Regions from separate parts of the Kitasatospora sp. NPDC088548 genome, predicted to be linked through region 1. Evidence: riboswitches for the same ligand, from Rfam matches in the RefSeq annotation. Region 1 holds a riboswitch; the other holds the start of a gene.
What was found. Region 1 has a riboswitch for cobalamin ahead of ACIP82_RS16735 (cobalamin biosynthesis protein). Riboswitches for the same ligand answer to the same signal wherever they lie in the genome.
Positions count from the first base shown of each region.

Region 1 (5,701 bases):
CCAACCCGGACGTCGCTCCGGACCGGCACAGCGCCGCCACCGCGGTGACGCTGCTGCTGATCGGCTCGATGTGCGACCTCTTCGACGGGCTGGTGGCGCGCAAGCTGCGCTCCTCCGCCCTCGGGGCCGAACTCGACAACCTGGCCGACCTGATCAGCTTCGGCATCGCGCCGGCCTACTTCGTCGCGGTCTGGGGCATGGTCTCGCCGGGCTCCGACAGCCGGCTCTCCGCCCTGATCGCACTGACGGTCCTGCTGTCGGTGGTGCTGCGGCTGGCCCGCTTCTCGGCCGTGAAGATGCGCCCGGGGGTGTTCCAGGGCATGCCCTGCCCGATGGGCGCCATGACGGTGATCGCCATCGTGCTGCTGGACCCGCCGTTCCTGCCCGGCCTGCTGGCCATCGCGGGCACCGCGTACCTGATGATGAGCCGCATCGAGTACCCGAAGCCGCAGGGGCTGCTGGCCACCGCCACGCTCTGCTGGATCGTGGTCTCGATCGGCTGCCTGGCGGCCTGGGCGACCGGCCTGCCCGGCGGCGACATGCTGCTGCACATCGGCGCCTTCGCCCAGATCACGCTGGCCGCGATGGCTCCGCTGCTGGTCATCCGCCGCAAGGTGGGCCAGAAGGTCGGCGACGTCCGCGCCCGCCGCGCGGAGTCCCGGATCGGCTGACCGGCCGCACGCGCGACCGCATGACGGAGGGCCCGGATCCACTGGATCCGGGCCCTCCGTCATGTCCTGGGCCCTGAGCCCTGGAGCCTGGGGACCGCCGGCCGGGTTACGCCCCGCCGCGGTGGACGCTGAACGCCGAACGGCGGGCCGCGCGGGCCACGCCCGGGTCCGGGTGGACACCGGAGACGGCGGTCAGCACCGAGGCGGCCCGGGGGTGCCCGGACTGCCTGGCGCGGGCGAACAGCCGGACCGGGTCACCCGCCGAGGCGCCCTCGACATGGCCGACCAGCAGATCCGTCTCCCCGTGGTCGAGTACGGCGGCGGCGGTGTCCACCCAGAGCCAGGCGGCGTCCTCCGCGCCCAGCACATCGGCCGGGGAGACCCCCTCGTCCGACTGCTCGGCCAGCCAGAGCAGCGCGTACGGGCGCAGCACCGGCTCGTCCACCGCGGCGCGGACGGCCTGTTCGGCGGTGCTGCCGGCCACCCGGAGCGCCTCGAAGGCCAGGCCGCGGACCAGCGCGTCGTCGCCCTGGGCGGCGTCCAGCAGCTCGGCCACGGCCCGGTCGGCCGGACGGGCGGCGACCCAGGCGCGGAACTCGGCCCGGGCCGGGCCCGGCGAGTAGTCGGCGCAGGCGTTGAGCAGTTCGAAGGCGCTCTGCTCGATGTGGCCGGCGGCGGTCTGCGCGACGGTGCAGATCTCCTCCAGCTTGGCCCGCACCGCCCAGTGCCCGAGCGGCGAGAGTTCGGCGGCCTCGTCCCGGCGGACCACGGCGCCGACGGCGGCCAGGCCGTCCAGCATCCAGTCCAGGACGGCGGCGACGTCGGACGGCGCGGCCGGGGTGTCGATCTGCGGCTCGCGGCAGGTGCCGCGGACGGCGGACACGGCGGAGGCGGCGTGCGGGATGGGCGAGAGGCCCAGCGCACCGGCGCCACCGCCGACCCGGCGCTCGTCCAGGCCCCGGCGCAGCAGCTCCAGCAGTTCGCTGTCGGCGACCGGGCCGGCCACCAGGTGCAGGAAGGAGAGCAGCTGCGGCGCCTGGTCGACGGCCTGCCCGGCGAGCACCGCGAAGACGCCGCGCAGCGCGGCGGGCGGGACGGGGGCGAGCAGCGTCCAGGCGTCGAACAGCGCCGACCAGCCGCGGACCACGGCCTCGTCGTCGTGCTCCCAGGCGTGCAGGCGCCAGCCGGGGGCGGCGCCGCCGTCCCTGGCCTCGACCAGGCCGACCAGCAGGGCCTGGCCCCAGGCCCGGGCCGCGGCGCCCACCGTCATGGCGAGTGCCCGGCCGGCGGCGCGGGCGTCCTCGGGGAGCAGTTCGCCGCGCTTGTCGACCTCGGAGAGTTCGCCGGCCCAGCGGGCGATCCGGACGGCGTCGACGAGCATCCGACGGGCCAGCGGAGCGAGCTCGGCGGGGGCCGGGAAGCCCTCCGGTACGGGGACCCGGCCTCGGCCGGGAGCGGGTGCGGGGCCTCGTCGGCGGGGTACGCCGGGAGCGCCCGGCCTGATGCCGGCGGGGCGGTGGGCCGTTCCGGGGAGACGGGTCACCGTCGCACCGGTACCGATCGTCGGCGGGAGCGGGGCATCACGGTCGCGCGGGTTCCGAGACGTCACGTCGAGCAGTCTTCCCCTTGTACCGGCCTTCTGTCACATCCGGTTGGCCACGGACTCCGGAAGGGCGGTCGCGGCGGGTCGACAAGATCGGGCAACAGAGGCCAAACCGCCTGGCCGGATCTGCATGACGCGAACACGCCAGGTCAGAGCGGTCGGCCGGCCGGGCCGGAGGGAGCTGCCGGACGGCCGGCCGGAGCCGTCGTCAGAGCAACGGCGTGAGCCAGCGGCGCAACAGCTCTTCATAGCGGTCGGGGTCGGCGTTCCAGAGGGCGGCGTGGTCGGCGCCGGGGAAGGCCTGGAGGCTGACCAGGTCGAAGCGGCGGTCGGCGAGCCGGGCGGCGGCCCGCCAGGGCGCCACCGGGTCGTCGGGGCTGTGCAGCACCATGGTGGGCACCCGCAGGTCGGTGCCCTCGGCGAGCCGCGCGAAGTCGGCCAGGTCCACCCCGGTCCGGCCCTCGGCGGCGAGCGCGCCCGGCCCGGCGGCCGTACGGCCGAACCCGGCCCGGGTGGCGCCCCGGCGGGCGAAGACCGGCCGGTCGAGCACCGGGGAGTCCAGTACCAGGCCGCTGATCGCCGAGGTCCAGGCGGACCGGGCGGCGGTCTGCAGCACCATCGTGGCGCCGAGCGACCAGCCGTGCAGCACGACCCGGCCGGCGCCGCTGTCCAGGGCCAGCCGCACTGCCGCCTCGACGTCCCGCCACTCGGTCTCGCCGAAGTCGTCGAGGCCGTCCGGCGCGGCCGGCGCGCCCCGGTCTCCCCGGTAGGTGACGGCGAGGGCGGGCAGACCGAGACGGTGCAGCACGGGCAGCACCGGGAGCGTCTGCTGCCGGTCGGCGCCCGGGCCGTGCACCAGGATCACCCAGGTGCCGCGTTTGCCGTCGAGCCGCCAGGCGGGCAGGGCGCCCAGCTCGCCCTCGGCGGCGGTCTCGGCGTAGGGCAGGCCGAGCGCGCCGGTCGGGTCGCCGAGGTGGACCCGGGGGGTGAAGCGGACCTCGGTGCCGGGCGTCAGGGCGCCCCGGTCGGCGCGGACCAGTCGGCGGGTGACGCCCTGTTCGTCGGCGTGCAGGATCTCGTCGACCACCGCGTGGCCGCCCTCGTCCCACTCGACGGCCCAGCGGCCGGGGCGGGTGCTCTCCGGGCTGCGGGTGAAGGTGGCCCGCCCGACGGCCAGGCTCCGCACCGTGACGGGGCCCGCCTGCGGCCGGGAAACGGCCGCCGGGTGGAGCATCCGCTGGACGGCCCTGCGCCCGGCCAGCAGTACGGCGGCCCCGGTGCCGACGGCGGCGGCCGCCACGGCGGCCGCGGTTCCCCAACGCATATCGCTCCCCGCTCTGTTGATCGCGGACTGGGCACCCACCAGTCCACTCGCGGGACCGGACCGGGGCCACCGGGCATGGGCCGACCGGGTGTCACGCCGGACGGGACAGCGGGGGCCGCGGCCTCCACCTGCGGCCGGGCGATCGCGCCCTCTCCGCACCCCCGCGACACCGACCCGCGGAGGCGGCGCGCGGGCGGGCCGTGTGACCAACCCCTCCGTGACCTTGGTTGACTCCCGGTTCGGCCGCGTGATGGGATCCTTCAGCCAAACGGAGGCATGCAGAGGAAGCCGGTGCGAGTCCGGCGCGGTCCCGCCACTGTCACCGGGGAGCACGCTCGGATCAATTCCCTCCTTGCCCGCCAACAGGCAGGAGGGGCCCATCGGCGGGCCGTCAGAAGCCGCTGGAGGCTCCGGGGGTGTGTCGGACCCGGAAGCCAGGAGACTCTCGCCGCCGGTACGTCGATCCAGGGCGCGGACCCTGAGTGAGGACACGCACGCGATGCAGGCTGCCCCGACCGCCCGCCCCCTCTGCCGCCCTTCGCCGTGCGCCCGCTGACCCGCGCGGCCGCCTTCGCGCTGGGCGCCGTCGCGGGACATCTCGCCGACGCCCGCTTCGCCGATCCCCGGCGCGGCCACCCGGTGGCCGCCTTCGGCAGCGCGGCGGGCCGGCTGGAGAAGACGCTCTGGCGCGACGACCGCGCCGCCGGCACCGCCTACACCGCGCTCTGCGTGGGCACCGTCGCGGCCGGGGCGGTGGCCGCCGAACGCGCCCTGGGCCGGCGGCCGCTCGGCCGCGCCGCGCTGACCGCCGCCGCGACCTGGACGGTGCTCGGCGGCACCTCGCTCACCCGGGAGGCCAGGACCATCGGCCGCTCGCTCGCCGCGGGCGATCTGACGGCGGCCCGGGAACGGCTGCCGCATCTGTGCGGGCGCGACCCGAGCGCGCTGGACGAACAGCAGATCGCCCGCGCGGTGGTCGAGTCGGTCGCCGAGAACACCGCCGACGCCGTGGTGAACGCCCTGGTCTGGGGCGCGCTCGCGGGCACGCCCGGGCTACTGGCGTTCCGCGCCGTCAACACGCTGGACGCGATGGTCGGCCACCGCTCGCCGCGCTACGCCCGGTTCGGCTGGGCCTCGGCCCGGCTGGACGACGTGGCGGGCTGGCCGGGCGCCCGGCTGACCGCGCTGCTCACCGTGGCCGCCGCGCCCGAACCCCGGACGGCCTGGCGGATCTGGCGCCGGGACGGCTCCGCGCACCCGAGCCCCAACGCGGGCCAGGCCGAGTCCGCGTTCGCGGGCGCGGTCGGCGTGCGGCTGGGCGGCACCCTCGCGTACGGGGAGCGGGTGGAGCACCGGCCGGTGCTGGGCGGCGAGCTGCGGCCGGTGACGGTGGAGGACATCGAGCGGGCCTGCCGGCTCTCCCGCCGGGTGGGCCTGCTGGCCCTGGGCACGGCCGTCGCCGGGCACGCGGCGGTCCGGGCCGCCACAGGAAGCCGGACCGTCCTGGGACGGAAGAAGAGGAGGAGCGCATGAGCAACGCACTGCTGGTCGCCGGGACGACCTCGGACGCCGGCAAGACCGTGGTCACCGCGGGCATCTGCCGCTGGCTGGCCCGGCAGGGTGTCCGGGTGGCGCCGTTCAAGGCGCAGAACATGTCGCTGAACTCCTTCGTCACCGCCGGCGGCGCCGAGATCGGCCGCGCCCAGGCGATGCAGGCGCAGGCGGCCCGGGTGGAGCCCGAGGCGGCGATGAACCCGGTGCTGCTCAAGCCGGGCGCGGACGGCCGCAGCCAGGTCGTGCTGCTCGGCCGCCCGGTCGCCGAGGTGGGCGCGCTGGACTACCGCGAGCGCAAGCCGGTGCTGCTGGAGCGGGCCCTGGAGTGCCTGGCGGACCTGCGCAGCCGCTACGACGTGGTGGTCTGCGAGGGGGCCGGGTCGCCCGCCGAGATCAATCTGCGCGACCGGGACATCGCCAACATGGGTCTGGCCACCGCCGCCGGGCTGCCGGTGGTGGTGGTCGGGGACATCGACCGCGGCGGGGTGTTCGCCGCCATGTACGGGACGCTGGCGCTGCTGTCCGCCGAGGACCAGCGCCATGTGACGG
Region 1 is NZ_JBIVMI010000011.1:152,658-158,358, reverse strand. It holds gene ACIP82_RS16750 (CDP-alcohol phosphatidyltransferase family protein) at 1-671, shown strand, start outside; gene ACIP82_RS16745 (hypothetical protein) at 778-2,052, opposite strand; gene ACIP82_RS16740 (alpha/beta hydrolase family protein) at 2,483-3,598, opposite strand; cobalamin riboswitch at 3,879-4,043, shown strand; gene ACIP82_RS16735 (cobalamin biosynthesis protein) at 4,142-5,131, shown strand; gene ACIP82_RS16730 (cobyric acid synthase) at 5,128-5,701, shown strand, end outside.

Region 2 (5,701 bases), on a different contig from region 1:
GGCTCGGTGTGGGAGATCACGAGCTCGACCGAGGCCGGGAGCTCGATGTACAGCGGGGAGCCCTCGTACATGGCCACCAGGGCGTCGAAGCCCTCCAGCAGGTACTTGGCGGCGTCGCCGACGACGGCGGGCTCGATCGTCACCTGGTCGTAGGTGTCCGTGTCCATGAACACGAAGTTCTCGCCGTCCTTGTACGAGAACTGCATGCCGCGCTTGTCGACGTTGGCGGTCTCGACCTTGGTGCCGGCGTTGAAGGTCTTGTCGACGACCTTGCCGGTCAGGACCTCCTTGAGCTTGGTGCGCACGAAGGCCGGGCCCTTGCCGGGCTTGACATGCTGGAACTCGACGACGGACCAGAGCTTGCCGCCCTCCAGCTTGAGGACCATGCCGTTCTTGAGATCGTTCGTGGAAGCCACGGGCGCACTAACTCCTGGATATAGCTGTCAAGGAACCAAGGGTTGCGTCCTGCCGCCCGCAGCAGCCGCCGGGCGGCCGCGGGTCACAGGGCGAGGAGCTCCTTGGTGGTGATGGTGAGCAGCTCGGGCCCGCCCTCTTCGAGGGGGCGCACCACGAGCGTGTCCTCGATCCGGACACCGCCCTTACCCGGGAGGTGGACTCCCGGGCCGACGGTGACCGGCACGCGGCTGTCCAGTTTACCCATGTCCGACGGGCCCAGGCGCGGCGCCTCCCGGATCTCCAGCCCGATGCCGTGCCCGACCGGGTGCGGGGAGGGCTCGGTGTGCCCGGCCGCCTGGAGGATCGCCCGGGCCGCCTGGTCGGGTACGCACTGCTCGACGCCCGGCCCGAGCGCCTCCCGTCCGGCCCGTTGGGCCCGGAACACCAGCCGGTGCAGCTCGACCTGCCAGGGCGCGGGGGCGGCGCCGATCACGAAGGTCCGGGCGGTGGAGACGCCGTAGCCCCGGTACTGGGCGCCGAGCACGACGGTGAGGAAATCGCCCTCCTCCACCCGGCGGTCGGTGGGCTGGTGGGCCTGCTGGCCGGAGTGGCTGCCGGTGCCGACCGAGACCGGGAAGGCCGCCCGGTCCGCACCGTGGTCGATCATCCGGCGCTCCAGCTCCATCGCCAGGTGCCGTTCGGTGCGGCCGACCAGGATCGACTCCAGCAGTTCGCCGAGCGCCTGGTCGGCGATCTCGGCGGCGATCCGCAGGTCGGCGATCTCGTGCTCGTCCTTGACCACCCGCAGCCGCTCGACCACCGGTCCGAGGCCCGCCAGTCTGACCCCCTCGGCGAGGCCCGCCACCGACCGGTGCCGGGTGACCGTCAGGTCGTGCTCCTCCACCGCCAGGTCGTCCACGCCGAGCCGCCCGGCGGCCGCGGCGGCGGCCAGCGCGGTGTCCTCCCCCGCCGCGACCGGGACCTGGGTGAGGTCCTCGCCGAGCAGGTGCTCCCCGGTGTCGTCCGGCGGCAGGTCGTCCGGCAGCGCCAGCAGCGCCCGCTCCCGGGTGAGCAGCAGCGTCGCCCCGCAGGGCGCGCACCCGGTCAGATAGCGCACGTTCGCCGGCCTGGTGATCAGCGCCGCGTCGGCCCCGGTCGCACCGCAGTGCTCCCTCAGCCGCTCCCGCCGACCCGCGTACGCATCAGCCATGCGTCGAGCCTACGGAGCGCCGCCCCGATCCGCCCGTCGGGCGGGCCCGACCGGGCCGGGGCCGGGGCCGGGCCGCGCCCGGCTCAGGCCTTGGCCTCCGTGGCCTCCGTGGTCTCGGCGGCCTCCCCGGCCGGCGTCGGCCGGGCACCCGCGTGCTGGGTCTGCGGGGACCAGCGCCGCTCCACCCCGGCCAGCCGCCAGTAGGCGATCGCCGCGACCCAGACCACCACGAACAGGCCGACGATCACATAGCCGACGTTGTCCAGCGAGAGGTCGGCGATCCACCCGCTGACCGGGTCGGTGAGGTCCAGCTTCTCGTGCAGCACCCCGACCAGCTCGATGGTGCCGATGATGAACGCCACCGCGATCGACAGCCCAGTGATGGTCAGGTTGTAGTACACCTTGCGCACCGGATTGGCGAACGCCCACTGGTACGCGAAATTCATGAACGTCCCGTCCAGCGTGTCGAACAGGCTCATCCCCGCCGCGAACAGCAGCGGCAGGCAGATGATCGCGTACCAGGGCAGACCGGCCGCCGCGCCGGAGCCGGCCATCACCATCAGGGTCACCTCGGTCGCGGTGTCGAAGCCGAGGCCGAGCACCATGCCCACCGGGAACATCTGGCCGGGCCGGGTGATCGAGCGGGTCGCCCGGTTCAGCACCCGGGCGAGGAAGCCGCGCGCGTTGAGGTGCTCCTCCAGCTCAGCCTCGTCGTACCGGCCGGCCCGCATCGACCGGAACACCTTCAGGATGCCGAGCAGGGCGGCCAGGTTGAGCGCGCCGATCAGGTAGAGGAAGGCACCGGAGGCGGTGGTGCCGACCACGCCCAGCCACTTGTGGGTGGTGGAGTCGTCGTCCATCAGCGTGTTGGCCAGCTGCGCCCCGCCCGCCACCAGGGCGGCCATCAGCACCACCATCGAGGAGTGCCCGAGCGCGAACCAGAAGCCCACGGAGACCGGCCGCTTGCCGTCCGCCATCAGCTTGCGGGTGGTGTTGTCGATCACCGCGATGTGGTCGGCGTCGAAGGCGTGCCGCATGCCGAGGGTGTAGGCGGTGATCCCCAGGCCCACACCGAAGACCTGGGTGCCGACCGTGTACTCGTGCGGTGCCACCAGGAATATGAGCGTCCCGAACGCCGCCACGTGCATGGCCAGGATCACCCCCATCAGCCCGGCCGTGCGGATGGTGTCCTGGCGTTTCCAACGGAAAGTGGGCAACACCGGCGGTGTCGCCGGGGTGGCGGTTTCGGGCAGGGTCATCTTCGGATCACGCTCCAGCACCTCGTGGAATGGCTTCGTGAGATGCCGTGGCCGGTCTCCTGGCTTACGGGGCTTCCGTACCCGCCTTCCCAGGCGCGCGAGGCGCCCAGTGGCGTCGTGGGTACGGACGACTCCCCCCGATCACAGTGGCGAGGGCCGCTCCGGACTGGGATCCCTGAGGATCCGTCACCGGTATTCCCGAGCACCACGGCGGGGAACACCGTAGGGCCCGTGGGACACCCTTGCAAGGCTGCGCACCTGCGCAGGTGTTCAGAATCACAGGACGCGGACTGCAAGAATGGGGCCATGCATCTCGTACCGGCCGACCGCGCGGGCCACCGCACCATCGACGGACACCGGGTCTGCGAGGCCATCGCCGCGATCGGCGACACCGCGCACGTCCGGTCCTGGGCCGAGCGGTTCTCGCTGCTCGCCGACCCCGGGCGGCTCGCCCTGCTGCTCGCCCTGCACCGGGCAGGCCCGCTCGCCGTCACCGACCTCGCGGTCGCCACCGGCATGCGTGACCCGGCCGTCTCCCAGGCCCTGCGCCTGCTGCGCACGGCCGGCGTGGTCAGCGGCGACAAGGACGGCCGCGTGGTGCGCTACCGGCTCGTGGACGACGGCATGCGCCCCCTGCTGGACTCGTGTGCCGCCGCCGAGCACCACGAGCCCTCCGCGGCCGCCGGCTGACCGTCCCTCGGGGACAGCCGGACAACCGCCCCCGGCCAGGGGCGGTTCAGTACGATCTTCGTGTGCCGTTCCGCCCGCAGGCCCGCGCCTGGCCCGATGACGACCGCTGGGACACCCGGCCCGTCAGGGCCCGCGTGCTGGCGGTCGCCCGCACCCTCACCTCCGCCACCCGGGTACTGGACGTGCTCACCCTGCTGCGCGGCCAGGACGGCATCCACCTCTACCTCACCGTCAACCCCGGCTCCGCGTTCGCCACCGGGCTCGACGGCTTCCTCGCCGGCCTCACCGGCATCACCGTGCTGGACTGGCGCGAGGCCACCCGGCGGCGGTTCGACCTCGCGGTCGCCTGCGCGGTGCACCGCTCGATGGCCCGGCTGAAAGCCCCGCTGATCGTGCTGCCGCACGGTGCCGGCTACAACCGCCTGGTCACCCAGTCCACCGGCGACACCGTCTCCGCCGCCGGCCTCTCCCGCCGCGAACTCACCCACTGGGGGCGGGTGTTCCCCGCGGTGATCGGCCTCTCCCACGAGGAGCAGCTCGACCGGCTGCGGATCTCCTGCCCCGAGGCCCTGCCCCGCGCACGCGTGGTCGGCGACCCGTGCTTCGACCGGATGCTGCGCAGCCTGGACGGCCGGGACGGGTACCGCGCCGCGCTGGGCGCCGTGGACGGCCGCCGCCTCGTCGTCGTCAACTCGACCTGGAGCGAGCACTCCCTGTTCGGACGCCACCCCGACCTGCCGCTGCGTCTGGTCGGCCGGCTCCCCGCCGACGAGTACACCGTCGCCGTCGTCCTGCACCCCAACATCTGGGCCCGGCACGACCCCGCGGCGCTGCTCGCCACCGCCGAACGGTCCGGACTGCGGCTCGTCCCGCCCGACCAGGGCTGGCAGGCCGCCCTCGTCGCGGCCGACTGCCTGATCGGCGACCACGGCTCGGTCTCCTTCTACGGCGCCGCCCTGGAACGCCACACCCTGCTCGTCGCCACCGGCGCCGACGAACTCGACCCCCGCTCCCCCACCTACGCCTTCGGCCAGGCCGCGCCGCCGCTCGACCCCGACGGCGACCTGCTCACCCAGCTGGAACAGGCCCTGGCGAAGCCGGACCGGGCCGCGCTGCGCCCGATCACCGACCGCTCGCTCGGCCGGCAGGGCCAGTCCGCCCGGCTGCTGCGCCCGCTGCTCTACTCCTATCTGCGGCAGGTGGACGAACCGGACGACGAACCTCGCCAGCCGCCGTACCCGCGACCGGTCCCGCTGCCCACGGCCCTGCCCGGCCCGACGGCGTACGACGTCGAAGGGGAGCGCCGGGGCACCGAGGTCCGCCTGCGGCGCTACCCGGTCGGCCCGGACCACCGCGAGGCCCGGGGCAGCTACGCGGTCAGCGCCGAGGAGCCGACGCTCGCGCTGCGTCACAGCGCCGAGGTGATGGCCCGTACCGAAGTCCGCGCCGAACTGCCCGCCGAGCGCTGGCTCGCCGACACCGCGGCCCAACTGCCCGGCCTCGGCGTGGCCGTGGCCGCTCTCGGCAAGGCCCGCCATCTGCTGCGGCTCCGCGGCGGCCTGCTGCTGGAGGCCCACGCCGAACGCCCCTGGGGTGCGGCCACACCGCACCTCGACCCCCTCCTGCTCGGCGCCGCCGTCGCCCTCTGGCTCGCCGACGGCGGCGACCCGGCCGACCTGCCGGAACACGGCCTCACCGTCCGCACCGGCGACCGCCGCACCCGGGTCGCGTTCACCCGCCGCCCGGGTCAGAACAGCTAGGGCTTCCCGGCCCTGGACAGGTGCCGGTCCAGGACGGCGCGGAGCCGGTCGACGTCGGTGCCCTCGGCGATGCCCCGCTTGGGCAGCAGCGTGAGGCAGGAAGCGTTCCGGTCACCGCTCAGCAGGACGAAGAGCCGGGGCGTCTCGACGAAGCGCGGCGCGGCCTGCCAGGTGAGGGTGCTCGACGACTGCTCGGTGCTGACGGTGACGCCGGAGTCGTCGACGACGGCCCGGTACTCCCCCTTGCCCTCCGTCAGGCGGTGGAACTGCCGCGCCTGGAGCCACGGCAGGGCGAGCAGAAGCAGGGTGACGAGGAGCATCACGACGAGTGAGGAGCTGATGCCCTCGCCCGACGTCACGGACAGGACGGAGCCGACCACCGCGCA
Region 2 is NZ_JBIVMI010000030.1:87,373-93,073, forward strand. It holds gene efp (elongation factor P) at 1-416, opposite strand, end outside; gene ACIP82_RS30910 (aminopeptidase P family protein) at 500-1,606, opposite strand; gene ACIP82_RS30915 (HoxN/HupN/NixA family nickel/cobalt transporter) at 1,690-2,865, opposite strand; cobalamin riboswitch at 2,897-3,090, opposite strand; gene ACIP82_RS30920 (metalloregulator ArsR/SmtB family transcription factor) at 3,172-3,555, shown strand; gene ACIP82_RS30925 (hypothetical protein) at 3,618-5,315, shown strand; gene ACIP82_RS30930 (YcxB family protein) at 5,312-5,701, opposite strand, start outside.
Region 2: another riboswitch for cobalamin. It lies ahead of ACIP82_RS30915 (HoxN/HupN/NixA family nickel/cobalt transporter); the one in region 1 lies ahead of ACIP82_RS16735 (cobalamin biosynthesis protein).